3 regions of the Streptomyces achromogenes genome follow, and region 3 is predicted to be linked to each of the others. Evidence: riboswitches for the same ligand, from Rfam matches in the RefSeq annotation. Region 3 holds a riboswitch; each other region holds the start of a gene.
The links. A riboswitch is a leader RNA that binds a small molecule or an ion and turns the genes downstream of it on or off. The one in region 3 is predicted to bind cyclic di-AMP.
Positions count from the first base shown of each region.

Region 1: linked by a shared signal. The riboswitch ahead of QF032_RS16570 (LysM peptidoglycan-binding domain-containing protein) and the one ahead of QF032_RS28975 (M23 family metallopeptidase) in region 3 are both predicted to bind cyclic di-AMP.
Region 2: linked by a shared signal. The riboswitch ahead of QF032_RS06585 (C40 family peptidase) and the one ahead of QF032_RS28975 (M23 family metallopeptidase) in region 3 are both predicted to bind cyclic di-AMP.

Region 1 is NZ_JAUSYH010000001.1:3,706,310-3,716,252, forward strand. It holds gene QF032_RS16545 (NAD(P)/FAD-dependent oxidoreductase) at 1-161, opposite strand, end outside; gene QF032_RS16550 (Ppx/GppA phosphatase family protein) at 615-1,556, opposite strand; gene QF032_RS16555 (DUF501 domain-containing protein) at 1,553-2,092, opposite strand; gene QF032_RS16560 (FtsB family cell division protein) at 2,123-2,599, opposite strand; gene eno (phosphopyruvate hydratase) at 2,739-4,034, opposite strand; gene QF032_RS16570 (LysM peptidoglycan-binding domain-containing protein) at 4,370-5,068, opposite strand; cyclic di-AMP (ydaO/yuaA leader) riboswitch at 5,072-5,254, opposite strand; gene QF032_RS16575 (LysM peptidoglycan-binding domain-containing protein) at 5,460-6,518, opposite strand; gene QF032_RS16580 (cytochrome P450 family protein) at 6,736-8,061, opposite strand; gene QF032_RS16585 (nucleoside triphosphate pyrophosphohydrolase) at 8,206-9,216, opposite strand; gene QF032_RS16590 (SurA N-terminal domain-containing protein) at 9,430-9,943, opposite strand, start outside.
Region 2 is NZ_JAUSYH010000001.1:1,490,820-1,500,762, forward strand. It holds gene QF032_RS06575 (ATP-dependent Clp protease proteolytic subunit) at 58-693, shown strand; gene QF032_RS06580 (hypothetical protein) at 701-1,006, shown strand; cyclic di-AMP (ydaO/yuaA leader) riboswitch at 1,385-1,555, shown strand; gene QF032_RS06585 (C40 family peptidase) at 1,559-2,032, shown strand; gene QF032_RS06590 (ATP-binding protein) at 2,157-2,639, opposite strand; gene QF032_RS06595 (helix-turn-helix domain-containing protein) at 2,854-3,708, shown strand; gene QF032_RS06600 (DUF397 domain-containing protein) at 3,718-3,966, shown strand; gene QF032_RS06605 (8-amino-7-oxononanoate synthase) at 4,014-5,141, opposite strand; gene bioB (biotin synthase BioB) at 5,290-6,537, shown strand; gene QF032_RS06615 (adenosylmethionine--8-amino-7-oxononanoate transaminase) at 6,530-7,819, shown strand; gene bioD (dethiobiotin synthase) at 7,822-8,538, shown strand; gene QF032_RS06625 (helix-turn-helix transcriptional regulator) at 8,875-9,943, opposite strand, start outside.
Region 3 is NZ_JAUSYH010000001.1:6,455,420-6,465,362, reverse strand. It holds gene QF032_RS28995 (hypothetical protein) at 1-411, opposite strand, end outside; gene QF032_RS28990 (bifunctional acetate--CoA ligase family protein/GNAT family N-acetyltransferase) at 458-3,271, opposite strand; gene QF032_RS28985 (HPr family phosphocarrier protein) at 3,450-3,731, shown strand; gene QF032_RS28980 (GntR family transcriptional regulator) at 3,856-4,551, opposite strand; gene QF032_RS28975 (M23 family metallopeptidase) at 4,739-5,497, opposite strand; cyclic di-AMP (ydaO/yuaA leader) riboswitch at 5,512-5,678, opposite strand; gene QF032_RS28970 (M16 family metallopeptidase) at 5,894-7,282, opposite strand; gene QF032_RS28965 (M16 family metallopeptidase) at 7,279-8,628, opposite strand; gene QF032_RS28960 (DNA gyrase/topoisomerase IV subunit A) at 8,900-9,943, shown strand, end outside.

The DNA.
Region 1 (9,943 bases), 2.7 Mb from region 3:
GTTTCGGGGAGGAAGGGCTGGTAGGTCATGTACGACCGGGGGTCGACGACCGTGACGGTCGCCTCGCCGTAGCGCATCTTCTTGAGAATGCGCCGAGCTGCGTACAGGCCTACGTACCCACCGCCTACTACGAGGATCCTGGGACGCTCCGTGGTGCTCATGCCATCGAGTATCCACCCGGTTCAGGGGGGTCGCTCGTGCGCCCCTTCACAAGCTTCCCGAGGGTGTGTGCTATCCTCCGCGACCCGCGTGATCCACCTCATGGCGGAGAACGGGAACCAGCGTGTAGGGCATGGCGTTGTCAATGCCGCGTGAGCTGCCTCTCCGGCTCCGGAAGGCCTCTGTGAGCGCCCCGCGGCGAGCCTCACGGGACACCCGCCGAGACGTCCCCGTCCGCCTCTTTTGAACACGTTCACACGGGGGTTGGGCCCTCGGAGGGGTCAACCGGGACACGATCGTCCTCCGACGGGGCCGAATTCCTTGTGAAGAACTTCACGAACTTTCCCGGCGGTGTGTCGCGAGAACATGCCGAAGGGGCCCCGAAGGGCCCCCAGGACTGCTCATCCGCGCATCCTTCCTGCTCAGCAGAGTGCGCGGAGCGGCCCGGCCGAGGACTACGCGACCGACCACGCGATGCCGTCGAGGATGTCGTGTTCGCTCACGACGACCTCCTGCGCACCGGTGCGCTCCATGATCGCCAGCAGCACCAGCGCGCCCGCCCCGATCACGTCCACCCGGCCCGGGTGCATCGCTCCGATCGCCGCCCGCTCGGCGTGGGTCGAGCGCAGCAGCCGCCCGGTGATCGCGCGGACCTCGTCGTGCGAGACGCGCGAGTGGTGGATGGCCGCCGAGTCGTACGCGGGCAGCCGCTGGGCGATCGCCGAGACCGTGGTGACCGAGCCGGCCAGGCCGACCAGGGTGCGCGCCTCGCGCAGCGGGACCGTCCGCTCGGCGAGGTCGAGGGCGGCCTCGATGTCGGCGCGCATCGCCGCGATCTGCTCCTCGGACGGCGGGTCGGTGACCTTCCCGTCCACGACCAGGTGCCGCTCGGTCATCCGCACGCAGCCGACGTCGACCGAACGCGCGGCGCGCACCCGGTCGTCGCCGACGACGAACTCCGTCGAGCCGCCGCCGATGTCCACCACCAGGTAGGGGCGGGCCAGGTCGTCGCGGCCGGTGAGCTCCTTCGTGGCGCCGGTGAACGAGAACTCGGCCTCCTGGTCGCCGGTGATGACCTCCGGCTCGACGCCCAGGATGTCCAGCACCCCGCGCACGAACTCCTCCCGGTTCTCGGCGTCCCGGGAGGCGGACGTGGCGACGAACCGCAGGCGCTGCGCGCCGAGTTCCTTGACGGCGGCCGCGTACTCCCGGCAGGCGGCGAACGTCCGCTCCAGCGCCTCGGGCGCGAGCCGGCCGGTGCGGTCGACGCCCTGGCCGAGCCGGACGATCGTCATGCGGCGGTCCAGGTCGACGAGTTCGCCGGTTTCCGGGTCCGCGTCGGCGACGAGCAGCCGGATGGAGTTCGTACCGCAGTCGACGGCGGCGACCCGGGTCACGGGGCCTCCCCCTCGGCCGGCTGGGCAAGGGTCACGCAGGCGCCCTTGCGCCACCACTCGGGGAGCATCTCCAGCGCCTCGTCGCCGAGCGGGTTCACGCCCGGGCCGGCGGCCAGCGAGTGGGCCACCAGGACGTGCAGGCACTTCACCCGGTCCGGCATGCCGCCCGCGCTGGGGAAGTTCCGCAGCTCCTCGATCTCGTCCCGCCGCCGGACGTAGTCCTCGTGCGCGGCCCGGTAGGCGGCGGCGAGCTCGGGGTCGGACCGCAGCCGCTCCGTCATCTCCTTCATCACGCCGTTCGCCTCCAGCGTGCCGATCGCCGAGTTGGCCTTCGGGCACGTCAGGTAGTACAGCGTCGGGAAGGGGGTGCCGTCGGGCAGGCGCGGGGCCGTCTCGACGACGTCCGGATGACCGCACGGGCAGCGGTGCGCGATCGCGCGCAGGCCGCGCGGCGGGCGTCCGAGCTGCTGCTTGAAGGCCTCGACGTCCGCGTCGGTGGGCTCGGTGCGCGGAGTGGTCGGCGGGGGCGTCTGCATGCCTGTCTTTCCATCGGTGAAGTCGGTCGGTCAGCGGTCGGAGGCGTCGGACTTGTCGACCCCGTCCCAGACGTTGGAGTACCAGGGGCGGTCGGCCGCCCCGAGGTCGGCGCGCGAGCGCCTGACGGCGTCCGGGTCGACGACGATGTAGCCGGTCTCCCCCGGCAGCACGTAGTGCAGCCGCAGCCGGATCTGCTGCTCGGCGTACGCGTCGTCCTGCCAGCGCGCCTTGAGGTCGCGCAGCTGCTCGACGCGCTCGCCGGCCTGCTGCTTCTCGCGCTCCAGGTCGGCGATCTCGGCGCGCTGGGAGACGTACTGGCGCATCGGGTAGGCCAGGGCCACGATCAGCGTGCACAGCACGAGCGCCAGCAGGGCGGCTCGGCCGGTGAGGCGGGAGCGGCGGGCCTGGCGTTTGGTCTGCGAACGGTAGACGCGGGCCGCGGTCTGCTCGCCGAGCAGCTTGATCCTGGTCGCGGTGGAGAAACGGTCCCGGTCCTTCACGGCCATGTGCTGCGCCTCCCGTCTCCCACGTGCGTACGTCCCCGCACACGGTACGGGACCGAGTACGGGGACGTTCGTGCGACTGGCTAGGCCTTACCCCGGGTGGGGTCAGCCGTTGCCGCGCTCAGTGATTCGCGAGCCGAGCTCAGTGGTTCGCGGAGCGGAACCGCGGGAAGGCGGAGCGGCCCGCGTACACCGCGGCGTCGTCGAGGATCTCCTCGATGCGCAGCAGCTGGTTGTACTTGGCGACGCGGTCCGAGCGGGCCGGGGCGCCGGTCTTGATCTGACCGCAGTTCACCGCGACGGCGAGGTCGGCGATGGTGACGTCCTCGGTCTCGCCGGAGCGGTGGGACATCATGCACTTGAAGCCGTTGCGCTGGGCCATCTCGACGGCGTCCAGGGTCTCGGTCAGCGAGCCGATCTGGTTGACCTTGACGAGCAGGGCGTTGGCGGAGCCCTCCTCGATGCCGCGGGCCAGGCGCTCCGGGTTGGTGACGAAGAGGTCGTCTCCGACGATCTGGACCTTGTCGCCCAGCTTGTCGGTGATGACCTTCCAGCCGGCCCAGTCGTCCTCGTACAGCGGGTCCTCGATGGAGACGAGCGGGTACGCGGAGACGAGCTCCTCGTAGTACTCGGTCATCTCGGCGGCCGAGCGGGACTTGCCCTCGAACTCGTACTTGCCGTCCTTGTAGAACTCGGACGCGGCGACGTCGAGCGCGAGCGCGATCTGCTCGCCGGGGACGTAACCGGCCTGCTGGATGGCCTCGATGATGAGGTCGAGCGCGGCGCGGTTGGACTCCAGGTTCGGGGCGAAGCCGCCCTCGTCGCCGAGGCCGGTGGACAGGCCCTTGGTCTTCAGCACCTTCTTGAGGGTGTGGTAGACCTCGGCGCCCCAGCGCAGGGCCTCGGAGAAGGACTCCGCGCCGATCGGGGCGATCATGAACTCCTGGATGTCCACGTTGGAGTCGGCGTGCGAGCCGCCGTTCAGGATGTTCATCATCGGAACGGGCAGCAGGTGCGCGTTCGGGCCGCCCAGGTAGCGGAACAGCGGCAGGTCGCTGGCCTCGGAGGCGGCGTGCGCCACGGCGAGCGAGACGCCGAGGATCGCGTTGGCGCCGAGCGAGCCCTTGTTGTCGGTGGCGTCCAGGTCGAACATGGCCTGGTCGATCAGGCGCTGCTCGGTGGCGTCGTAGCCGACGAGCTCCGGGCCGATCTGCTCGATGACGGCGAGGACGGCCTTCTCGACGCCCTTGCCCTGGTAGCGGTTCGGGTCACCGTCGCGCAGCTCGATGGCCTCGAAGGCGCCCGTGGAGGCGCCGGACGGAACGGCGGCACGACCCGTGCTGCCGTCGTCGAGGCCGACCTCGACCTCGACCGTGGGGTTGCCTCGGGAGTCCAGGATTTCCCGGGCTACGACGACGTCGATGGACGGCACGAGCATCTCCTTCATGGGATGTGACGCTGAAAGTGCGCGGCGCGTGGCCTTGCGCCTAGAGCCTAACCGTCTCCGGAGCGTCGGCCACCGACCGACCGTCCCGTGGACGGACTGACCGTACACATTGTTCCTTCCCGGAACAAAGCGGCGGCGGGAAGCGGCCGGAAAGACCCGGAAATCCACTGCGCGAACCGGGAGGGCGCAAGAGAAAACCCCGTCCCGGTGCGTACGGGGGAACACGCACCGGAACGGGGGGCTGTGGGGACGGGGGGACCGTCACGAGGTCCTCGGGGCGCCGGCCTTCACCAGGAGGGCACCGTGGCCGCGTCGGCGGCCGGCCGTCACTTCAGGTGCAGCTGCTGACCCGGGTAGATGAGGTCGGCGTCCTGGACGATGTCCTTGTTCAGCTGGAACAGCTTCTGCCAGCCGCCCTCGACCTTGTGCTTCTCGGCGATGGAGCTGAGGGTGTCGCCCTTGACGACCTTGTACTCGCCGTCGCCCTTCTTGACCTTCTTGCCGGTCGGGGTGGTGACCGTCTTGGACTTCTTGGCGGCCGCCGGACGGTCGGTGGAGCGGGAGCTGCTCTTCTGCTCGGTCGAGCGGGAGCTGCTGCCGCTGTCCGACGAGCCGGAAGAGCTGTTGTTCGAGGCGCCGGCGCCGTCGTAGGAGGCGCCGGACAGGCCCTTGCCGCAGACCGGCCAGGCGCCCTTGCCCTGGCCCGCGAGGACCTTCTCGCCGATGGCTATCTGCTGGGCCTTGGAGGCCTGGTTGGCCTGCGAGGCGTACTGCGTGCCGCCGTACGCGGCCCAGGTGGAGGACGAGAACTGCAGGCCGCCGTAGTAGCCGTTGCCGGTATTGATGGACCAGTTGCCGCCGGACTCGCACTGGGCGACCGTGTCCCACTCGGAGGCGGTGGCGGCGGAGGCGTTGCCGGCCGCCATCAGCGGGGCGGCGATGGCGACGCCGGTGACACCGGCCAGAGCGGCGGCGCGGGTGGCCTTGGACGGACGGCGGTGCTTGCCCTTACCGGAAAACAGCATGGTGGATCCCCTCACCGACGCCTGCGAGGTGAGCTGTCGGGTTCGGGCCGTGTGAGTTGCCCGGCCACTCCTCCGCCGGAGCTTGCGCTCCGTGGGAGGGGTGACTTCACCCCGAGCCGCTCCGGCGATTTCCCGGTGCGGCACTTACCTTGGGTCCCCCGCTCCTGCCTACGGCGCTTGACGCGACGACTGTTCCCGGGCTGCCGCTGGCAGGATTCGGCGTTGCGACGGCCGGGGCTCGGGTTGCCGAGCGGTCACGACCGTAGACACGCGATCCGCGGAATTTCAAAGACGATCAGGGCTTCTGAGACTCATCCCACACTTTCACCAAATCGGACATTCGGCGCGAAGTGTGACGTGAACTCCCGCTGTTTTTCTTGGGCTTTGCGCCCTATTGGACGCCTGTGTCGAGGGTCTGACCGGGGGCGATGTCGCTCGGGTCGGCGCCGATGAGGTCCTTGTTCTCGGCATAGAGGGCACGCCATCCGCCATGGAGACCAAGGGAGTCGGCGATGGAGGCGAGGGAGTCGCCCTCCTGGACGACGTAGGTGGCCGCGGCATGCCGGCCCGCGGAGGCGGTGGACGCACCGCCCGCCTCGGTGTCGGCGCCCTTGGCCGCCGGCTCGTCGGCCGTGGCACCGCGATGACGGCCGGACCCGAGAGAGCCGGTGTCGACGAGGTTCCAGGAACCCACTTCCTGGCCCGACTTGTCCGAGTCGTCCGCTTCCGGGGTTCCCGTGGGCGAGCCGTCGGCCGCCCGCGGGTCACCCTGACGACCGGCGCCGCCGGAGTCGCCCGTGACGGCAGAGGGAGACGAAGGCGACGAAGGCGACGAAGGCGAAGCTGAGGGTGAACTCGTGGAATCACCGGATGAGTCGGATGATCCGGATGAGTCAGACGAACCGGCCGAACCGGTCGAACCGCTGGAGTCGGTCGAGCCGTTGCCCGAACCCGAGGAGCTCGACGACCCCGAGGAACCCGACAAGCCTCTGGACAGGTCGGACAAACCCGAGGAGCCGGACGATCCTGACGAATCGCCCGCCACGCCGGTGTCCACGGTCAGCGCGCCGTTCTCCTTGGTGAGCCCGGAGGTCAGCCCGCAGGTGCCCCACGCGCCGATGCCTTTGGCCGCGAGCACCTTCTGCGCCACGGCGATCTGCTGGTTGCGGCTGGCCAGGTCGGGGCTCGCCGCGTAGTCGAGCCCGCCGTAGGCCTTCCAGTCCTGCAGGGTCAGGCTCAGGCCGCCGGACTCGCCGTCACCGCCGTCGCCGGCACTCCACGAGCCCCCGGTCTCGCACTGCGCCACCTTGTCCCACACCGTGCCGTCCGCGGCGCTCGCGCCGGAGGCGGCGAACAGCGGGATGGCGATGGCGGAGCCGGTCACCCCGGCCGCGACGAGCAGCGCGGGGGCCTGGCGGGGGCGACGGTGACGACCGTTCCCGGAGAGCATGCGAGGGCCTTTCTCTGGACAGCAGTGCCGGCGCGGGCGAGTGAGCTGACGCGTCGCGCTGACGAGTGAACGTATCGGCAGACGATCACTTGTCACAAGTTAATGCCGCGCAGATCACGTGAAGATCACAGACTTGAGGATCGGTCACCTTTACTCCCTCTCATGGTCACAATCCGGCTGACGTCCCGTCAGGCCCGCACCGGTCGCGACACGGCCGTCAGGCGCCGGAGCCGGCGGCGGACGCGGGGGTGAACTCGACCGGCAGCGTGCGCAGGCCGCGCATGATGAGGCCGCCGCGCCACCTCAACTCGGCCGGTTCCACGGCCAGTCGGAGGTCGGGGAGCCGGGTGAGCAGGGTGGCCAGCGCGGTCTGGCCCTCCAGCCGGGCCAGCGGGGCGCCCAGACAGTAGTGGATGCCGTGGCCGTAGCCGAGGTGCTGGTTGTCACGGCGGGAGAGGTCGAGGGTGTCGGGATCGGTGAAGCGGGCCGGATCGCGGTCGGCGGCGGCCAGCACGACGAGGACGGGATCGCCGGGTGCGATGTCCTGGCCGCCGATGCCGACCGGCTCGGTCGCGAACCGCCAGGTGGCGAGTTCGACGGGACCGTCGTAGCGGAGCAGTTCCTCGACGCCGGTGGCGAGCAGGACGCGGTCGCCGCCGTCCTCGGTGAGGGAGCGCTGCAGGGCCTCGCGCTGGGCGGGATGGGTCAGGAGGGCGTACATACCGTTCCCGATGAGGTTCACCGTCGTCTCGAAGCCGGCGAACAGCAGGATGAAGGCCATCGCGGCGGCCTCGTTCTCCGTGAGGTGCTCGCCGTGGTCGGAGGCGCGGATCAGACCCGAGATGAGGTCCTCGCCCGGGGCGGGTTCGGCGGGAAGCTCCGCGCGCTTGCGGTGGATGAGCTCCAGCAGGTAGCCGCGCATCTTCTTGACCGACCGGGCGACGCCGCCCCTGGGGCCCCCGCCGTGCCGGATCATCATCCCGGCCCAGTCGCGGAAGTCGTCCTGGTCCTCCTCGGGGACGCCCAGCAGGTCGCAGATCGCGTAGATGGGGAGGGGGAAGGCGAAGTCGTGGATGAGGTCGGCCCGGCCCTCGGCGGCGAACCGGTCGATCAGCCGGTCCGTCAGCTCCTGCACGCGCGGCGCGAACTCGGCGACACGGCGCGGGGTGAAGGCCTTGCTCACGAGCCGCCTCAGCCGGGTGTGGTCCGGCGGGTCGATGTTGAGCAGATGCGTCATCAGCTCGGCCTTGCGCTCCCCGGGAATGCCGGTCCTGCCCCTGGCGTGGACGGGTTCGTCATGATGTGCGGGGTTCTTGGACAGCCGCGGGTCGGCGAGGGCCTGCTTGGCGTCGGCGTACCGGGTGACCAGCCAGGCCTCGACCCCGCTCGGCAACACGGTCCGGTGCACGGGGGCGTGCTCCCGCAGCCAGGCGTAGGCGGGGTAGGGGTCGGTGGCGAACTCCCAGGTGAAGAGCGCCGGCGCGGGCGGAACGTCGGCCGGGGTTTGCCGGGGCGGGTGGTTCGGGTGGTTCGGGTCGGTCACGACCCGACCGTAGCGGGCCTCCTGAGTGCGCGGTCACGCTCCCTCGCCCCAGCGGCGGGGCCGGGGACGGAGATGGAGACATGGCCGGGGCCAGTGACGTGGCCGGGGCCAGGGACATGGACGGGCCGGGGCCGGGGACGGGGCTTACGTCGAGGACGGGCGGTCGGGGGCGCCTTCGGTGGCCCGGATCGCGTCCCGGTAGGCCCGGGCGGCTGCCCGCAGCGCCGCCTCCGGGTCCACGCCCTCCGACTCGGCCCGGGCGGCGAGGGCGAGCAGTTCGTAGCCGATGCCCTCGGCGGCCGGCAGGGGTACGTCCAGCCCCGCCGTCCTGGCCCGCGCGGTCAGCTTCGCCGCGAGAGCCAGCGAGGGCTGGTGCAGCGGAACGCCGTCGGTCACCGACGCCCGGCGCTTCTCCGCCGCCTTCGTGCGCAGCCAGTGCTCCTTGACCTCCTCCGGTGTGGTGGCGGTGGCGTCGCCGAAGACATGGGGGTGGCGGTGGACGAGTTTGGCGACGATCGTGCCCGCGACGTCGTCGACGGAGAAGGGGGACTCCTCGTCCTCCTCGGCGATACGGGCGTGGAAGACCACCTGGAGCAGGACGTCGCCCAGCTCCTCGCGGAGTTCGTCGCGGTCGCCGTCCTCGATCGCCTCGACCAGCTCGTACGCCTCCTCCATCGCGTACTTCGCCAGGCCCTGGTGGGTCTGCTGCGAGGACCACGGGCACTCGTCGCGGATGCGGTCCATGACCTGGACGAGGTCGAGCAGCCGGGCGCCGGGCAGGTCGTAGGAGGCGGGGAGGAGTTCCAGCTCCGGCATCGACACCCGGCCGGAGCCCGCCAGCCGGGCCAGACCGTCCGTGAGGGCCGGTTCGCCCTCGCCGGTCGCCACCACCACGGCGGTGCGGCCGCCGGAGCAGGCGGCGACCAGCTCCTCGGCGGTCGGGGAGGTCTCCTCGACGGCTATGCCCGCGTCCCGCAGATAGGGCAGCTGCGGGTGCGCGCCGTCCGCGCACAGCACCTGGTCCGCCGCGCGCAGGGCCTGCCAGGCCGGCCAGGAGAGCAGACCGGGGGCGACGCGGTGGCTGGTGGTGAGCAGGACGACGCGGCCGGGGGCCGTTACTGCGACGTCGGCATCGGCGGAGCTGATTGCGTTCACACCCCGAACGTAACGCACGCCCGCCGACGGCCCCAGGAGTTGTCCACAGGGCAGGCCCGCCGGTCACACGATCACATGGTCATGCCGGCCGCAGGGGTGGGTCGCGGGGTCACGCACCCCTGCGGTGCGTGGGCCGCAGGGACGCGTGACCGGGCAAGGTCACTTCGACCTTGCAAGGTCACTTCGACCGGGCAGGGTCACCTCGATCGCAGGTCAGGTCGTCTGCTTGGTCCCGGTCGCCGTGACCTCCCGCACCCACGGGGTCTTCGCGTCGACACGGGCGACCTTCTGCGCGTCCCAGCTGCCGTAGCGCGGGTTGAGGTCGACGCCGAGGGCCTTGGACGCCTTGGACAGGGCACTCCAGAAGGCGGGCTGGCTGGTGTTCGTGCCCAGCTGGGCGGCGAGTTTCTGGGCCTCCAGCTGAAGGCGGAGGTTCTCGTCGAGGCGCTGCGGCGGGATGCCGTACTGCTGCAGCCACGCCGTCTCCAGGCCCTTCGCACCGCCCGCCTGCTGTTCCAGACCGGTCCGCATCTCCTGGACCTCGCGGGGGGTGACCGTGATGCCCGCGTCCTCGGCGGCGCGGTGCAGCACCTGGTCGAGGACCATGCCGTGCAGGGTGTCCCGGGCGAGCCCGCCGGTCTGGCTGACGGCCTGCGCGTACTGGGTGTCGTCGGTGACGGCCGCGCGCTGCGCGGAGCGCACCTCGTCCACCCGGCTCTCCAGCTGT
Region 2 (9,943 bases), 5.0 Mb from region 3:
CCTGTACATTTCTTACAGAGGCGTCCGACGCGCCGGACGCAGAAGGAGGGGGCACCCATGCAGCGACCGTCCGCCCGCCATGTCCTGCCCGAGTTCACCGAACGGACGAGTTCGGGACACCGCACGATGGATCCGTACGCGAAGCTGCTGGAGGAGCGGATCATCTTCCTGGGCACCCCGGTCGACGAGGTCTCGGCGAACGACGTGACGGCCCAGTTCATGTACCTCGAGCACAAGGAGCCGGACCGGGACATCGCGCTGTACATCAACTCCCCCGGCGGCTCGTTCAGCGCGATGACGGCCCTGTACGACACGATCCGCTTCGTCACCTGCGACGTGTCGACGACGTGTCTGGGGCAGGCGGGCCCGTCGGCCGCGGTCCTGCTGGCCGCGGGCACGCCGGGCAAGCGGTTCGCCCTGCCGGGAGCGCGGATGACGGTCCGCCAGCCGTCGCTGCCCGAACCCGTCGAGGGCCAGGCCAGTGACCTGGCCCTCCAGGCCGAGGAGCTGGCCCGCACCCGCGCGGCCCTGGAGGGGATGCTCGTGCGGCACACCGGGCGGACGCCGGAGCAGGTGACCGCGGACATCGAGCGGGGCACGTTCCTCACCGCCCCGGAAGCGGTGGCGTACGGCCTGGTGGACGGGATCATCCCGAGCCGCAAGGCGTCCGCCGGGGCGCAGGGCGGGAGGTGAGCCGGCGATGGTGCCCGAGCTGCCGCCGCTGCCCGCGCTGACCCGCGCGGAGGCCGAGCTGATCGACGGATACCTCGACGTGGTCGACATGCTCGGCCGCATCAACCCCGCCCACCACGGGGACACCTATCGCGGGCTGCGCGCCGCCCAGGCGCTGGTGAGCAAGGCCGCCGCGCTGCGCGACGCGCTGACGCTGATGCACCAGCGGGGCGAGAGCGAGCTGCACGCGCAGACGCTCGCCCGGGCGCTGCGCGTCCTGGACGGGGAGCGCCGCACGGCGCGCGTCACGCTGCCGCCGCTCGCCGAGAGTTGACCCGGGGCGGCACCGGTCCGCACGGCCCCGGCCCCGACGTGACGTCCGGGCCGGAGTCGAAACGACCCAGAAGGCGTACCCCCGTTCGGCAGAACCCCTCCTGTTCTCCCGGACGCCCAGAAGTTGCGCAGAAGGGCGCTCCGCGGGTGGAACAGGAGGCGTCGTCGCTGGTGGGAGGCCCTGAGGGGACTCGCCAGCTGATCACCCGTCAGAGTGTTCACCCGAACGGCTGAGTGGTGAGTAACCCCACAAATCCCCGGTTCCGTTGGGATTTTCGGACATCCGTGAGCCAAGATCCCTGTCTGACGACAAGCCCCCGCCACAAGCGGCGGGGCGGTCCGGGTGGACGCCGAGTCCTGCCGCCTCCCGGATGACCGGTCGACAGGAGTGCATCGGCAGGAGTGGAGGACCCAGGCACGACGGGTCGCCGGAACGGTCACGCCATGACCGGGCCGAGCAGCCCTTGGGGTGAAGCCGCTGACGCGGCCGGGCAACTTCGCCAGCCCGAATCCGACAGGTCATCCTTCACAGGCGGCTGACGAAGGGTTGCGCATGACTGCGCTCAATCGTGTCCCGTCGCTCATGGCCCGGGCCGGTACGGCCTCGGCGTTCGCCATCGCCGCCGTCGGCGGCACGGTCGTGGTCCCGGGGCTCGCTCCGGACGCCGCGGCCGCCACACCGGCGACGAAGGCGCTGCAGATCGCGGCCTCCAAGAAGGGTGCACCGTACAAGTACGGGGCCACCGGGCCGAAGAGGTTCGACTGCTCGGGACTCACGCTGTACTCGTTCAAGAAGGCGGGCAAGAGCCTGCCGCGGACGGCGGCCCAGCAGTACAACAAGACGAAGCACATTTCGGCGTCCAGCCGCAGGGCGGGCGACCTGGTGTTCTTCCACTCGGGGTCGAACGTGTACCACGTCGGGATCTACGCGGGCAAGGGCAAGATCTGGCACTCGCCGAAGACCGGGGACGTGGTGAAGCTGCAGAAGATCTGGACCAAGAGCGTCTGGTACGGCCGGGTCCGCTAGGGGCCGGCCCAGGTACTGATCCGCCCGGTCCGCCGGGCCGGTACCTGGGCGCCGATCTGCCGGGTCCGCCGAGCTGTCGGGCCCACTGACCTCCCGGGGCCGTGCAGGGCGTCCTGACACGCCTTCACCGTCCCGGGAGCTCACCCTCCGCCGGGACCGCCAGGACCCCGGCTGCCGGCTCCGCCGCCGGGACGGTCCACGGGAGCTCGACGACGACCGTCTTGCCGCCCTCCCTCGTGGGCCGCACTCTGAGTCTGCCGCCGGCTTCCGCGGTCAGCCAGCGAATGATCACCATGCCTCGGCCGTTGTCCTGCTGGACGGCGGCCGGCAGTCGTTGCGGGAAGCGCGGATGACTGTCGGTGACCCCGATGCTCAGCCGTTCGTCGCGGTCGAGGGCCAGGTCCACCGTGAAGGTGGGCGACTGGCCGAAGGTGTGCTGTACGGCGTTGGTGGCGAGTTCCGAGACGATCAGACGGACGGCGTCTGCCGCCTCGGCGTCCGCGGGCAGGCCCCACTCGCCGAGGGTGCCGGCCACGAAGGCCCGGGCCGTGGAGACCGAGGCGGGATCGCTCGGCAGAGTGAGGGTTGCTTCCAGGTGATCTGCCATGGCGACGTCGTCCCTTTCCCACGGGACCGGAGCCCGACACGGTGTGGATTGGTTCGAGTACGGTCCCGGACTGGTGCTTCTTCGCCAGACTGCCATCACCACGCCGGTCACGGGTGGCGATCCACCAAGATGTGCATATATCTGTCGCCCGATGCGGTGAACTCTGCGACGACAGAGCGTATTTGGTCGGCCTGTCAGGAGTAAGGAGGAGCCCATGCAGCACGGACCGGCGGTGCGCCGCCGCAAGCTGGGCGCCGAACTGCGCACTTTACGCGCCCGGGCGGGTCTCACCAGTGGTGAGGCGGCCCGGCTCGTGGGGTGGCACCAGTCCAAGGTGAGCCGCATCGAGACCGGCGTCAGTGGATCGAAACCGGCCGATGTGCGGTTACTCCTCGACGCCTACGGTGTGGCCGATCAGCAACTGCGGGAGCTGATGCTGGCATTGGCGGGCGACGGCGGCGGCCGGGACCACTGGTGGCACGCCTACCGTGGGGTGCTGCCGCCGGCCTACCGGGACTTCATCAGCCTGGAGTCCCAGGCCAGCGCGATGCGCACCCTGGAGACGACCGTGGTGCCGGGCCTGCTGCAGACGCCCGAGTACGCGCGCGCGGTGACCGGCGCCGCCGTCGAGGGCCTCGACGAGGAGCAGCTGGACACCCTGGTGGAGGTGCGGCTGGCCCGCCAGGACGTACTGCGTGCGCAGCCGCCGCTGGAGCTGAACGCGGTGCTCGACGAGTCGGTGCTGCGCCGCGAGGTGGGCGGCCCCGAGGCGATGGCGCGCCAGCTGCGACGGCTGGCGGAGGCCTCCCGTTTGCCGCAAGTGAGCCTTCAGGTGCTGCCGTTCACCGCGGGTGCGCATATCGGGGTAACCGGCCCGTTCGTTATCTTTTCATTTTCGCGCACTTCTGATCTGGATGTGGTTGTTCTCGACCACTTGACGAGTACCCTCTATCTCGAACGGAAAGAAGACCTCCAGGCCTATGCCCAGGCCTTCAACGCCCTTCGGGCGCACGCACTTTCGCCCGGGGAATCATCGGATTACATCGCCGCGATCGCCGGCGGCGCGTAAGGAGGCACCATGTCCGCAGTACCGCGGAACGTACCTTCCCGTACCGATCCCGACCGTCTCCCGCAGGTGCGGTGGCTGCGCAGCAGCTACAGCACGGGAGCCAACAACTGCGTCGAGACCGCCCGGCCGGACCGCGGCCCCTGGGCCGGTCTGCTCGCCGTACGCGACTCCAAGGACCCGGCCGGTCCCGCCCTGCTCTTCTCCCCCGAGAGCTGGACGGGTTTCACCGACTCGCTTGGCCGACCACGCCGCACCTGACGGCGCCCCCACCCGTCACCGGCGACCCACGGTCCTGTCCCGCCGACTCATGGCCGTGTCTCGCCGATCACCCGCACAGCGCGTTCCAGCTCGGCCCCGGAGAGGTCCGCACGGGCGGTGAGCCTCAGGCGTGAGATGCCGTCGGGCACGGAAGGAGGCCGGAAGCAGCCCACGGCCAGGCCTGCCGTCCGGCAGTCCGCCGCCCACCGCAGCGCCTCCTCCGGGGACGGCGCCCGCACCGAGACGACCGCGGCGTCGGGACGCACCGCTTCCAATCCCGCGGCCGTCAGCCGCGTGTGCAGTTCGCCCGCCACCGTACGCGCACGTGCCGCGCGCTCCGGTTCCCGGCGCAGCAGCCGCAGGGCCGCCAGCGCGGCGCCCGCAGCCGCCGGGGCGAGGCCCGTGTCGAAGATGAACGTGCGGGCCGCGTTCACCAGATGCTCGATCACCCGCGCGGGGCCCAGCACGGCGCCCCCCTGGCTGCCGAGCGACTTGGACAGCGTGAGCGTCACGACGACGTCGGGGGCGCCCGCGAGGCCGGTAGCCTGCGCGGTCCCCCGGCCGCCGTCCCCGAGCACGCCCAGTCCGTGGGCGTCGTCGACGACGAGGCCGGCGCCGTGCTCCCGGCAGGCGGCGGCGAGGCCGGCCAGCGGGGCCGCGTCGCCGTCGACCGAGAAGACCGCGTCGGAGACGGCCACGGCCGGGCCGTCGTGGGCGTCGAGCGCCTTGCGCACGGCCTCCGGGTCGTTGTGGCCGACGACCTGGACGGCGCCGCGGGCCAGCCGGCAGCCGTCGATGAGCGAGGCGTGGTTGCCCGCGTCGGAGACGATCAGCGAGCCGTGCGGGGCCAGCGCCGTGACGGCGGCGAGATTGGCCGCGTAGCCGGAGGAGAAGACCAGGGCGGCCTCGAAGCCGCAGAAGTCCGCCAGCTCCCGCTCCAGGTCGCCGTGCAGCTCGGTGGTGCCGGTGACGAGGCGCGAGCCGGTGGCGCCGCCTCCCCAGGTGCGGGCGGCGGCCGCGGCGCCCTCGACGACCTCGGGATGACGGGCCAGACCCAGGTAGTCGTTGCTGGCGAGGTCGAGCAGCGGCGAGTCGGCCGGACGCGGCCGCAGCGTCCGCACGAGTCCGGCCCGGCGGCGCAGCTCCGCCTGCTCGTCGATCCAGCCGAACGCCATGGGTCCTCCGGGGCTTTTGTAGGTAGCGGACAGACACTAGCGGCAGGGCCGCCCGCCCACGGTGTGGCAATACCCACACGTCGAACCGGGTGTGTTGTGTGATCCCTACCTTGGCCCGGAGCGGGTGCGTAGGACAGGATCGGCTCTCATGGACCTGCTGAACACGCTGGTGGACAAGGGGCTTCGGCGCGAGCTGCCGACCCGCGAGGAGGCTCTGGCCGTCCTCGCCACTTCCGACGACGACGTGATGGACGTGGTGGCCGCGGCCGGGAAGGTGCGCCGGCACTGGTTCGGCCGACGGGTGAAGCTCAACTACCTCGTCAACCTCAAGTCGGGCCTGTGCCCCGAGGACTGCTCCTACTGCTCCCAGCGGCTGGGCTCGACGGCCGGCATCCTGAAGTACACCTGGCTCAAGCCCGACGAGGCCTCGCAGGCCGCCGCGGCGGGTCTCGCGGGCGGCGCGAAGCGGGTCTGCCTGGTGGCGTCCGGGCGCGGGCCGACGGACCGGGACGTCGACCGGGTCTCCGACACCATCAAGGCGATCAAGGAACAGAACGAGGGCGTCGAGGTGTGCGCCTGTCTGGGCCTGCTCTCCGACGGCCAGGCCGAGCGGCTGCGCGAGGCGGGCGCCGACGCCTACAACCACAACCTCAACACGTCGGAGTCGACGTACGGGGAGATCACGACCACACACACCTACGCCGACCGGGTGGACACCGTCACCAAGGCGCACGCGGCGGGCCTGTCGGCCTGCTCCGGACTGATCGCCGGCATGGGCGAGACGGACGAGGACCTGGTGGACGTCGTCTACTCGCTGCGCGAGCTGGACCCGGACTCGGTGCCGGTCAACTTCCTCATCCCGGTCGAGGGCACGCCGCTGGCCAAGGAGTGGAACCTCACCCCGCAGCGCTGTCTGCGGATCCTGGCGATGGTGCGGTTCGTCTGCCCCGACGTCGAGGTCCGCATCGCGGGCGGGCGCGAGGTCCATCTGCGCACGATGCAGCCGCTCGCGCTGCACCTGGCCAACTCGATCTTCCTCGGTGACTACCTCACGACCGAGGGCCAGGCGGGCAAGGCCGACCTGGAGATGATCGCGGACGCCGGGTTCGAGGTGGAGGGCGCGGAGCAGGTCACGCTGCCCGAGCACCGGGCAGCGGCGGGCGGCGGCTGCGGGTCCCACGAGGGCGGCGGCTGCGGCTCCCGGGAGGCATCGGGGTGCGGTGCGCACGAGGGCTCCGGGTGCGGCTCGCACGAGGGCGGCGGCGTCTGCGGCTCCGTCCCCGCGGCGACGGCCGCCTCGGCTGCCCCCGCCGCCGCGTCCGCCGGCGAGGCCCGCACCGACCTGGTCGCCGTGCGCCGCCGCGGCGCCGGCACCGATCTCGCGCCCAATGCCTGAGCCGTCCCCGCTCGCCGTGCCGGAGCTGCTGGAGCTCGACCGGCGGCATGTGTGGCATCCCTACGGTCCGATGCCCGGCCGGGCCGAACCGCTCGTCGTGGAGTCGGCGAGCGGGGTCCGGCTGCGGATGGCGGACGGCTCGGGCGAGCTGGTCGACGGCATGTCGTCCTGGTGGTCGGCGATCCACGGCTACAACCACCCGGTGCTCAACGACGCCGTGCGCGAGCAGTTGGGACGGATGAGCCACGTCATGTTCGGCGGGCTCACCCACGAGCCCGCCGTCCGGCTGGCGAAGCATCTTGTCGACATGTCGCCCGACGGTCTCGAGCATGTCTTCCTCGCCGACTCGGGTTCGGTGTCGGTCGAGGTCGCCGTGAAGATGTGTCTGCAGTACTGGCGCTCGCTGGGCCGTCCGGCGAAGCGGCGCCTGCTGACGTGGCGCGGCGGCTACCACGGCGACACCTGGCAGCCCATGTCGGTGTGCGACCCCGACGGCGGGATGCACGACCTGTGGACCGGGGTGCTGCCCCGGCAGGTGTTCGTGGACGCGCCGTTGGCGGAGTACGACGAGACGTACGCCGATCAGCTGCGCGCGGCCGTCGAGCGGCACGCCGACGAGCTGGCCGCGGTCGTCGTGGAGCCGGTGGTGCAGGGCGCGGGCGGGATGCGGTTCCACTCCCCCGGGTATCTGCGGGTGCTGCGCGAGATGTGCGACGCGCACGACGTGCTGCTGGTGTTCGACGAGATCGCGACCGGTTTCGGCCGTACGGGCGCGCTGTTCGCGGCGGAGCACGCCGCGGTCACGCCGGACGTGATGTGCGTCGGCAAGGCGTTGACCGGCGGCTATCTGACGATGGCGGCGACGCTGTGCACCTCCCGGGTGGCCGAGGGGATCTCGCGGGGCGAGGTGCCGGTGCTGGCTCACGGGCCGACGTTCATGGGCAACCCCCTCGCCGCGGCCGTCGCCTGCGCCTCGATCGAGCTGCTGCTCGGACAGGACTGGCTCGCGGAGGTCAAGCGGATCGAGTCGGGCCTGCGGGACGGCCTCGCGCCGGCCTCACGGCTCCCGGGCGTGCGGGACGTGCGGGTCCTCGGCGCCATCGGGGTCGTCCAGCTCGACCACGAGGTGGACATGCGGGCCGCCACCGCGGCGGCCGTGCGCGAGGGCGTCTGGCTGCGGCCCTTCCGCGACCTCGTCTACACGATGCCGCCGTACGTCACCGGTGACGCGGACGTGGCACGGATCACGCGCGCGGTGTGCGCCGCGGCGCGGGAGGGGTGAGCATGCCGATCCTGGTGATCACGGGGACGGGCACGGAGGTCGGCAAGACGGTCACGACGGCGGCGGTCGCCGCTGCGGCGCTGGCGGCGGGCCGGTCGGTGGCCGTGCTGAAGGCGGCGCAGACCGGTGTGGCACCGGGCGAGCCGGGGGACGCCGAGGAGGTCGCGCGGCTGGCGGGCGCGCTCACCGCGGTCGAAGTCGCCCGCTTCCCCGAGCCGTTGGCTCCCGCGACCGCGGCGCGGCGGGCGGGTCTCGCGCCCGTGCGTCCGGGCGACGTGGTGGAGGCGGCGCGGAAACTCGCCGTGGAGCACGACCTGGTGCTCGTCGAGGGGGCGGGCGGGCTGCTCGTGCGGTTCGACGAGGCGGGCGGCACGCTCGCCGACGCCGCTCGGCTGATGCGGGCCCCGGTGCTGGTGGTGTCCTCGGCGGGGCTGGGCACACTGAACACGACGGAGCTGACAGCTCGTGAACTGCGGGCGCGCGGGCTGGAGTTGCTGGGCGTGGTCATCGGCGACTGGCCCGACTCGCCCGACCTGGCGATGCGTTGCAACGTCACCGACCTGCCGGACGTCGCCGGGGCCCCGCTTCTGGGGGCGCTGCCGGCGGGTGTGGGGGCGCTCGCTCCCGCCGTCTTCCGCGCGGCGGCCCCGGGTTGGCTGGCGCCACGGCTGGACGGGACGTGGGACGCCGACGCCTTCCGGGCCGGCGCCGCGCACTGAGTCGGGTTCGCGCGGCATCGCCGACTTTCCGTCGCGCAGCGCTCGCGGGTCCGGCAAGGGGCCCGCGGCCCTCCACGTGCGGGCGGCGGGCTCAGCCGGGTCCGCGAGACACCGGCCGGCCGGCCCGCGACTCGGCGTTCGCAGCTCTCACGAAGGGACCACGGGCCTTCCGGGTGCGGGCCGCAGGCCGAGCCGCGTCCGCGAGACACCGCCGGCTGTCCCGCGGCACGGGCTCGCCGGGGGCGGCGAGGGGACGCGTGAGTGTTTTCGGGCCGGGGTGAGCGTGCGTTCGACCCTCGGGAGCGGGCGGGCCGGGCGTCGCGCGGCGGTGGGACTTCATGGACCCGACGGGCGGGCGTCGTCCGGGGCGCCTCGGCCCTCCGGTGGCCCGGACGTCGTCCCCTGCGCGTCGGCCTGGGCGATCAGCCGGACGAGCTCGATGCGGGAGCGGATGCCCAGCCGGTTGAAGACGCCGCGCAGGTGATGGTCGATGGTGCGATGGCTGAGGGCGAGCCGGACGGCGATCTCCCGGTTCGTCGCGCCCTCGGCGGCCATCCGGGCGATCAGGAACTGCTGGGCCGTCAGCAGGACGGCCGGGCTGTCCGCCCCGCGGGCCGGGGTCGCGGGGGCGCCGAGGGCGCGGAGCTCGGCACGGGCCGCTTCGGCGCAGTGCGGGGCGCCGAAGGCCTCGAACGCCTCCCGGGCGCTGTGCAGCCGGTCGCGGGCCTCGGCACGGTGGCGGAGCCTGCGCAGGGCGCTGCCGAACAGCAGCTCCGTGCGGGCGTGTTCGAAGGGGCGGGCGCCCTCGGCGTGCAGCTCGAGCGCGGTGCGGTAGTGCCCGAGGGCGTCGGCGCCCGGGGTGAGCAGGGCGCGGCAGCGGGCGCTGAGGGCCAGTTCGTCGGCGCTGCGGACGGCACGGGCCCAGCGGTCGTAGTCGGCGTGCGCGGCCCGGGCGACGCGCGTGTCGCCGGTGCGCACGGCGGCCTCGACGTAGTGCGGGGTGGCCGAGTGGCGGACCGCGCGGTGGCCGTGTCCGGGTCCGAAGGCGGCGAGGGCGCGCAGCCGGGCCGCGGCGGGGCCGTAGCGTCCGGTGCCGAGGTCGAGGAGGGCGAGCGCCCACTGGGCGAGCGCGGCGGGCAGGCCCAGGCCGTGGGCGAGGGCGTGGGACCGGGCCGCGGCGGCGCGCCTGCGGCACAGGTCGCCGTCGCCGGTGAGCGCGGCGAACATGGCGAGGGCGGCCTGGAGATGACAGGCGCCGTTGTCCTGGCCGGTGGCCTGCGCCTGCCGTAGCGCGTCCAGCGCGGCGGCCTCGGCGGCGCGCGGCCGGCCGGTCCAGAAGTCGGCGTGGGCACGGAACTCCAGCGCCTGCGAGACGAGGGCGGTGAGACCGCGCGTGCGGGCTGCG
Region 3 (9,943 bases):
CGGGGCGAACCGCTGCCCGGGGGGCGCGTCCTCGCGCGCGTACCTGAGCACGTGCTCCCGGACGATCTCGAGCCGCTCCGCGGCCACGAGGCAGGGGGTGGGATCGGGGCCGCCCGCGTCCGCGTCGAACGCGGCCACCAGCGGGGGGCGTTCGCCGAGGCGGCACTCCAGGCTCGCGAGTTCGCCGGGCGTCGGCTCCCGGAACACGGGGTCGTGGAAGGCCGCCGGACAGGCCACGAAGGCGGGGTCGGCGAAGACGAGTTCCAGGCCGTGGTGGTACGCGAGGTCCGCGCCGGCCGCCAACCGGAACTCGCCGGGGGTCCAGGCCACGACGTCCCAGTCCCACCAGGACCCCTCGGGCAGGCCGACCGCGGGGTGCCGCACGGCCGCGGGGACCCCGGCCTCCGGCATCCGCGCCGGCTCTCCCCCGTCCTTCGGCACCCGGGTCTGCCGTGCGTCAGTACACCGGCAGGGTCCGCGGACCGAGGTCGTCGCGCGCGGGCGGGGGCGCGAGGCGGACGGACGCGCCGAGGACGCTCAGGCCGTGCGGGGCGACGACCACCGGCTCCAGGGTGACGGCGACGACCTCGGGGTGGTCGTCCACCAGTCGTGAGACGCGCAGCAGCAGCTCCTCCAGGGCCCTGGTGTCGACGGGCGTCGAGCCCCGCCAGCCGAAAAGGAGCGGGGCGGTCCGGATCGAGCGGATCAGCGACGTCGCGTCGCGGTCGGTGACAGGAACCAGTCGGTGCGCCATGTCCCCGAGGAGCTGCGAGGCGGCTCCGGCGAGCCCGAAGGACAGCACGGCCCCCGCCGCCGGGTCGATGACCGCTCGTACCACGGTGTCGACCCCGCGCGGCGCCATCGCCTGGACGACCGGCCGGAGCTCCTGGGGCCGCCCGAAGAGGTCGGTCAACTCGGCGTAGGCTCGGCGCAGTTGCTCCTCGTCGGCCAGGTCGAGACGGACGCCGCCCAGGTCGGCCCGGTGCCGCAGGTGCGGGGCGGTGGCCTTGAGGGCGACGGGGTAGCCGAGATCGGCGGCGGCCCGCGCGGCCTCGTCGGGAGAGGGCGCGGGGATCGCCCTGCGGATGCGGACGCCGTAACGGCCGAGCAGTTCGCCGGTCTCCTCGGCGCCCAGGGTGAGTCCCTGCCCGCGTGTGAGGAGCCCGTCGATCAGCGCGGCGGCGCCCCGCTCGTCGATGTCCTCGTACTCGGGCACCCTGCCCGGGTCCGCCGCCTCACGCCGCCACTGGGCGTACTTCACGGCCTCGGCGAGGGCGCGGACGGCGCGCTCGGCGGCCGGGTAGGCGGGGATGAGGTGCGCGCCCTCGGGCGCCTCGACGACGGGGGGTTGCAGCGGCCCGGCGTCCTGAGCCGCGACGCGCGCGCGTGAGGTCTCCTCCGCGCGCGGTGCGGTGCTCGCGGCGGCGGACAGCGCCGCCGCGAGGCCGCCGAGCTCCACGTGCACCACGAGCACCGGTTTGGCCGGAGCCGCGGCCGCCGCCGAGCGCAGGGCCTCGGCGAGTTCCGCGTCGCCGGGCGAGCTCTCCCCGATCGCCGGGATGGCCGTCACCACCACCGCGTCGCAGCTCTCGTCGGCCAGGGCGCGCGCCAGTGCGGCGTGGAAGTCCTCCGCCGCGGCCTCGGTGGTCAGGTCCAGCGGGGGCAGCGGGCGCAGCCCCTCGGAGAGGCAGGCGTCGTACGTGAGCAGTCCGAGGGACTCGGAGTTGCCGAGGATCGCGACGCGCGGTCCCGTCGGCAGCGGCTGACGGGCGAGGAGCAGGCCCGCGTCGACCAGTTCGGTGATGGTGTCCACGCGGATCACGCCGGCCTGCCGCAGCAGCGCCGACACCGTCGCGTGCGGCAGCCGCGTGGCCCGTACGGCGTGCCCCTGCGGGGCGGAACCGGCGCCCTGGACGACGACCAGGGGCTTGGCGGCCGCGGTGCGCCGGGCGAGGCGGGTGAACTTGCGCGGGTTGCCGATGGATTCCAGGTACATGAGAGCGACGTCGGTGTCGGGGTCGTCGTACCAGTACTGGAGGACGTCGTTGCCGGAGACGTCCGCACGGTTGCCGGAGGAGACGAAGGTCGACACGCCGGTGACGCCGGTGACCCCGCCGCCGCGACGGTGCAGCCGGGACAGCAGCGCGATGCCGATGGCGCCGGACTGGGCGAACAGGCCGATCCGGCCCGGCCTCGGCATCTCGGGGGCGAGGGAGGCGTTGAGTCGCACCTGAGGCGAGGTGTTGATGACCCCGAAGGCGTTGGGGCCGATGATCCGCATGCCGTACGCGCGTGCGTGGCGTACGAGTTCGCGCTGCCGCTCGCGCCCGTCGGGACCGCTCTCGGCATAGCCGGCGGAGAGGACGACGAGTCCCTGAACGCCGTGTTCGCCGCACTCGGCGACGGCAGCGGGCACCTGCTCGGCCCGGACGGCGACGACCGCGAGGTCCACGGGCTCCGCGATGTCCCGCATCGAACGGTGGGCGGGCACCCCGTCCAGTTCCTTCAGATCCTCGGGAAAGGCCTGGTTCACGGCGTACAGGCGGCCGGTGAACCCGGCCCCCTGGAGATTGCCGAGGACGCTCCGGCCCACTCCGCCCGGGGCGCGGCCGACGCCGACGACGGCGACCGAGCCGGGTGTCAGGAGCCGCCGTACGGAGTGCGCCTCGGCGCGCTGTTCCCGCGCGCGCTGCACGGCGAGGGAGCGCTCGGTGGGCTCGAGGTCGAACTCCAGGCGGACGACGCCGTCCTCGAAGCTGCGCTTCTGGGTGTAGCCGGCGTCCGTGAACACCTTGATCATCTTGTTGTTGGCGGGGAGCACCTCGGCGGCGAAGCGGCGGATGCCGCGCTCGCGGGCGACGGCCGCGATGTGTTCGAGGAGCGCGGAGGCGACGCCGCGTCCCTGGTGGGCGTCCTGCACGAGGAAGGCCACCTCGGCCTCGTCGGCCGGCGCGGAGGCGGCCATGCCGTCGGGGCCGATGCGGTCGTACCGCACGGTGGCGATGAACTCGCCGCCGACCGTGGCCGCGAGTCCCACCCGGTCCACGAAGTCGTGGTGCGTGAAGCGGTGGACGTCCTTCGCGGACAGGCGCGGGTAGGGCGCGAAGAAGCGGTAGTACTTCGACTCGTCCGAGACCTGCTCGTAGAAGCTGACGAGGCGCTCGGCGTCGTCGGCGGTGATGGGACGGACGCGTGCGGTGCCGCCGTCGCGCAGCACCACGTCGGCCTCCCAGTGGGCGGGGTATTCGTGCCGGTCCGACGCGCTCTGCATGGGGCCCACACTACGGCTCGCTTCCGACGGCAGCGCGAGGCAGTCTGGAGGGCGCACGTCGGGTCGAGGCCGCGATCCGACGGCCACATGGTGACGGGACACCCAGGGACCGTCCCTCACACGCTTCACGTGTGGAACACTGGTCTAGACAACCTGAGACACCGAAGGGCAGCATCACATGGCTGAGCGCCGCGTCAACGTCGGCTGGGCCGAGGGCCTCCACGCCCGCCCCGCTTCCATCTTCGTCCGGGCCGCCACGGCCGCAGGCATCCCCGTGACGATCGCCAAGGCCGACGGCAACCCCGTCAACGCGGCCTCCATGCTGGCCGTTCTCGGCCTGGGCGCCCAGGGCGGCGAGGAGATCGTCCTCGCCTCCGAAGCCGAGGGCGCGGACGCCGCGCTCGACCGGCTGGCGAAGCTGGTCGCCGAGGGTCTCGAGGAACTCCCCGAGACCGTCTGAACACCGCCGCATTATGCGGCGAAGGGCTCGTCCGAATTACCGGGCGAGCCCTTCGCATTTCCCGTCCACGGGCAGCATGAGTAATCCCCCGTGAATTACTCCTTCTTTGTATACGGCTCCCGTGTTAATGCCGCAGACCGGTCATGTTTACGGGAGGTTGCGAAGTCCTCACACGGTCGGCGCGCTCCGGCCCCTTGGAAAAGCGCAACCGGTGCGCGAGCGTCGCGCGCTCGGTGTGCAGTGCCGTGACCGCCCGCGCGCGCTCCCCGTCGCCGCGCGTCACCGCGTCGACGATGGCGCCGTGCTCCGCCCAGGACGCCACGGGATCGGCCGGCGCCTCCACCGCGTACATCCAGGCGATCTTGTGCCGGAGCTGGGTGAGCATCGACGCGAGGGCGGGGCTCGCGGAGGCCTGGGCGAGCGTCTCGTGGAACCAGCCCCCCAGGGAGCGCAGATCATCGCTGTTGCCCCTCCTGGCCCGCTCCTGGCCCAGCCGTACGAGGCCGCGCAGCACCTTCAGATGGGCCTCCGTGCGCCGCTGGGCGGCCCGGGAGGCGCCGAGCGGCTCCAGCAGCAGCCGCATCTCCAGCAGGTCCGCGGCCTCCTGCTCGGTGGGCTCCGCCACGCACGCGCCCGCGTGCCGCCGGGTGACGACGAAGCCCTCGGCCTCCAGCGTCCGCAGCGCCTCGCGGACGGGGACACGCGAGACGCCGTAGCGACGGGCGAGGAGTTCCTCGGTGAGGCGGCTGCCGCGTTCGTAGACACCCGCGACGATGTCGTCCCGGATGGCCGTGCACACCGAGTGCGCCGGAATTCGCATGACGGACCTCCGCCTTGATCCCCGTAAAACGTCGACGGTTGACGTGTGTTCCGTGACTCTATTGCAATGGGCGGGAATTTCCGACGGGGAGCCGGAATCCAGGGATATTTTTTGGACAGCAGGGCCCCGAAAACGGCGAAAGCCCCGGCCGAGAGGCCGGGGCCGAACGATCTGTCGCCGTCCGTCGTCAGACGTTGACGCCGTGCTTGCGGAGATAGGCGACCGGGTCGATGTCCGAGCCGTACTCGGGGGTCGTGCGGGCCTCGAAGTGCAGATGCGGGCCCGTGACGTTGCCGGTGTCGCCGGACAGGGCGATGCGCTGTCCGGGGGTGACCGTCTGGCCCACCGACACCTCGATGGACGACAGGTGGGCGTACTGCGTGTACGTCCCGTCGTGCATCTTGATCACGATCTGGTTGCCGTAGGCGTCGCCCCAGCCGGCCTCGACCACGGTGCCGGAGCCGACCGCGTGCACGGTGGTGCCACGGGCCGCGTGGAAGTCGACGCCGGTGTGGCTCCCGGAGGACCACAGCGAGCTGCTGGCCTGGTAACCGGTGGAGACGTAGGAGGCGGTGATCGGCAGCACGAAGGTGTTGAGGCGCTTGCGCTCGGCCTCACGGGCGGCACGCACGCGTGCCTCGCGCTCCTCCACGGCCTTCTTCGCGGCGGCCTTGCGGGCGGCCTCCTCGAAGGCGGCCTTCTTCTGCGCGGCGACCTGCTCGTCGACCTGGTCGGCGACAGACTCGGCGATGGACTCGCCGGCGGTGACGACGGGGATCAGACCGGTCTGCTCGGGGGTGGGCTGCTCGGCCGCGAGGGCCGGGGTGGAGGCGACGGTGGCCATCACACCGGTGGTGGTGAGCGCCGCCACGCCGACCGCGCGAGCGGTGGAGCGCTGCATCCGGCTGGGCCGGCGGTGCTTCCCGGTGGCGCAGGTGAACGCCATGAAGTCAGGGGTGTCCTTTCCTTCCCTCTCGCCTACCGGGTTAGCTGACGGGTTCGGAGCAGGAAGGTCTCCTACGGACCCCCTCGCGTACACGCGGGCGTCCGATTCACCCCAGGGACTTCACATGTGGGTCCCCGGCTCCCCTGGCTCGCGCCGTACGGGGACTCGGCGATGACTGTCCGGTGCCGCGGCTGCGGCGCAGTGCCTGACGGACAGCCCGGATGAAGCTAAGCGGCGAGGGGATCAATCCTCAAACGGATCACGGTTTTTGTAGCGCATCCCACACGGCAGACAGGCAACCTCCGCCTCAATTCGGACAAACAGAAGCCCTGGTGACGCTCGGTCGACCAGGGCCCTGCGCGTGCGTGCCGTTGCCGTTGCCGCGGCGGTCGGCGGCTACTCGGCGGTCACGACCTTCACCTCGCCGATGCCGAGGGCCTCGACCGGCTCCTTGATCTGGGCCGCGTCGCCCACCAGGACCGTCACGAGACGGTCGACCGGGAAGGCGTTCACGGCCGCCGCGGTGGCCTCCACCGTGCCGGTCGCGGCGAGCTGCTGGTACAGCGTCGCCTGGTAGTCGTCGGGCAGGTGCTGCTCGACCTGGTCGGCCAGCGTGCTCGCGACGGCCGCCGCGGTCTCGAACTTCAGCGGCGCCACCCCGACCAGGTTCTGCACGGCGACGTCGCGTTCGGCGTCGGTCAGTCCCTCGGCGGCGAGGGTGCGCAGCACCTTCCACAGGTCGTCCAGCGCGGGACCGGTGTTCGGGGTGTCGATGGACCCGCTGATGGCGAGCATCGCGGCGCCCGAGCCGTCCGGCGCGGACCGCAGGACCTGCCCGAAGGCGCGGACTCCGTAGGTGTAGCCCTTCTCCTCACGCAGGACGCGGTCCAGACGGGAGGTGAGGGTGCCGCCGAGGCAGTAGGTGCCGAGCACCTGGGCGGGCCACACACGGTCGTGCCGGTCGGCGCCGATCCGGCCGATCAGCAGCTGCGTCTGGACGGCGCCCGGGCGGTCCACGATGACGACCCGACCGGTGTCGTCGGCGGTCACCGGCGGTACCGGCCGCGGTTCGGCGGCGGAGCCCGTCCAGGTGCCCAGGGTGTCGCCCAGGAGTGCGTCCAGGTCGACGCCGGTGAGGTCGCCGACGACCACGGCGGTGGCCGTCGCGGGGCGGACGTGCTTGTCGTAGAAGGCCCGGACGGCCGCGGAGTCGATCTTCTCGACCGTCTCGGCGGTGCCCTGCCGCGGACGCGACATACGGGCGGTGGCCGGGAACAGCTCCTTGGACAGCTCCTTGGCGGCGCGCCGGGAGGGGTTGGCCAGCTCGTGCGGGATCTCGTCCAGGCGATTGCGCACGAGGCGCTCGACCTCGCTGTCGGCGAACGCGGGCGCCCTGAGGGCGTCCGCGAGCAGACCGAGGCCCTTGGCCAGGCGCGAAGCCGGGATCTCGAGGCTGATACGGACGCCGGGGTGGTCGGCGTGCGCGTCCAGGGTGGCGCCGCAGCGCTCCAGTTCGGCGGCGAACTCCTCGGCGGAGTGCTTGTCGGTGCCCTCCGTGAAAGCGCGCGCCATGATCGTGGCGAGGCCGTCGAGGCCGGCCGGTTCGGCGTCCAGCGGTGCGTCGAGCAGGATCTCGACGGCGACGACCTGCTGGCCGGGGCGGTGGCAGTGCAGCACCGTCAGGCCGTTGGCCAGGGCGGTGCGCTCGGGCGCCGGGAACGCCCACGGCTTGGCCTCGCCCGCCAGGGGCTGGGGGTGGAAGTCCATCGTGGCGAGCTCGGTCACCGGGCCGCCTCCTCGTTCTCGTCCTGGTCGGCGGGGGCTTCGGGGGCGGTCGGCTCGTAGACGAGCACCGCGCGGTTGTCGGGACGCAGGCGGGCCTCGGCGATCTCCCGCACCTCCTCGGCCGTCACGTCCAGCACCCGCTGGACCGCGGTCAGGGCGAGCTGCGGGTCGCCGAACAGGACGGCGAACCGGCACAGTTCGTCGGCGCGGCCGGCGACCGTGCCGAGGCGGTCGAGCCACTCGCGCTCCAACTGGGCCTGGGCGCGTTCCATTTCCTCGGCCGTGGGGCCCTCCGCGGCGAACCGGGCGAGCTCCTCGTCGATGGCCTCCTCGATGACGGGCACCTCGACGTCGCCGGACGTCTTCACGTCCAGCCAGCCCAGGGAGGGCGCCCCGGCGAGCCGCAGCAGGCCGAAGCCGGCCGCCACAGCCGTACGGTCGCGGCGCACGAGCCGGTTGTAGAGGCGGGAGGACTCGCCGCCGCCGAGGACGGTCAGCGCCAGGTCGACGGCGTCGCACGCGCGCGTGCCGTCCTCGGGCAGGCGATAGGCGGCCATCAGGGCGCGGGCCGGCACCTCCTCCTCGACGACCTCCCGCAGCTGTTCGCCGATGACGTCGGGCAGGGAGCCGTCACGCGGCGCGGGCTTGCCGTCGTGCCCGGCGATGGAGCCGAAGTACTTCTCGATCCAGGCGAGCGTCTGCTCCGGGTCGATGTCGCCGACCACGGACAGGACGGCGTTGTTGGGCGCGTAGTACGTGCGGAAGAACGCACGCGCGTCCTCCAGCGTCGCCGCGTCCAGGTCGGCCATCGAGCCGATCGGCGTGTGGTGGTAGGGGTGGCCGTCGGGGTAGGCGAGAGCGGTGAGCTTCTCGAAGGCGGTGCCGTAGGGAACGTTGTCGTAACGCTGGCGGCGCTCGTTCTTGACGACGTCGCGCTGGTTCTCCATCGACTCGTCGTCGAGCGCGGTGAGCAGGGATCCCATGCGGTCCGCCTCCAGCCAGAGGGCGAGCTCCAGCTGGTGGGCGGGCATGGTCTCGAAGTAGTTGGTGCGCTCGAAACTGGTGGTGCCGTTCAGCGAACCGCCCGCACCCTGGACGAGCTCGAAGTGGCCGTTGCCCTTGACCTGGCCGGACCCCTGGAACATCAGGTGCTCGAAAAGGTGAGCAAGGCCGGTGCGGCCCTTGACTTCATGGCGTGAGCCGACGTCGTACCAGAGGCACACCGCCGCCACGGGGGTCAGGTGGTCCTCCGAGAGCACCACGCGCAGGCCGTTGGCCAGGCGGTGCTCGGTCGCTGTCAGGCCCCCGGAGCCTGCCTGGGCTGTGGCCGTGTGACCCATGGGCATGTACGTCCCTTCCGATCGCGGACGCGGTCGTCGAAACCGCGGTTTTCCTGCCGGTCCTGTCACTGTATGCAAGCGTGCGGACAGGAGGCGAAGTTCCCGGACGACATACGCCGAGAGCGAGATCGCGTAGCCTGCGGGCAGCCGTGGACGAGGCGACTGACGCGGGCGGGGCCGAAGGGCCGACGCCGGGTCCTCGCCGCCCTGTCAGTGCCACGGTCCACAATGGTCCGCGTCAGATCCCGTCACACGCCCCAGCAAGGAGCCGGCAGCGATGGCCCGCCGCAGCACGAAGACCCCGCCGCCCGACGACTCGTACGAGGAGCGGATCCTCGACATCGACGTCGTCGACGAGATGCAGGGCTCCTTCCTCGAGTACGCGTACTCGGTCATCTACTCCCGCGCCCTGCCGGACGCCCGTGACGGCCTGAAGCCGGTGCACCGCCGCATCGTCTACCAGATGAACGAGATGGGCCTGCGCCCGGAGCGCGGCTATGTGAAGTGCGCCCGTGTCGTCGGCGAGGTCATGGGCAAGCTGCACCCGCACGGCGACTCCTCGATCTACGACGCCCTGGTGCGCATGGCCCAGCCCTTCTCCATGCGCGTGCCGCTCATCGACGGCCACGGCAACTTCGGCTCCCTGGGCAACGACGACCCGCCGGCCGCCATGCGGTACACGGAGTGCCGCCAGGCAGCGGCGACGAGCCTGATGACGGAGTCGATCGACGAGGACACCGTCGACTTCGCGCCGAACTACGACGGGCAGGAGCAGGAGCCCGTCGCGCTGCCCGCCGCCTTCCCGAACCTGCTGGTCAACGGCGCGTCCGGGATCGCGGTCGGCATGGCCACGAACATGCCGCCGCACAACCTGGGCGAGGTCGTCGCGGCCGCCCGCCATCTGATCCGCTATCCGGGCGCCGATCTGGACGCCCTGATGAAGTTCGTCCCCGGCCCCGATCTGCCGACCGGCGGCCGGATCGTCGGCCTCTCCGGAATCCGGGACGCCTACGAGAGCGGCCGCGGCACGTTCAAGATCCGCGCCACGGTCGCGGTGGAGACGGTCACGGCCCGCCGCAAGGGCCTGGTCGTCACCGAACTGCCCTTCACGGTCGGCCCCGAGAAGGTCATCGCCAAGATCAAGGACCTGGTCGGGTCCAAGAAGATCCAGGGCATCGCCGACGTCAAGGACCTCACCGACCGGGCGCACGGTCTGCGCCTGGTCATCGAGATCAAGAACGGCTTCGTGCCGGAGGCGGTGCTGGAGCAGCTCTACAAGCTGACGCCGATGGAGGAGTCCTTCGGCATCAACAACGTGGCG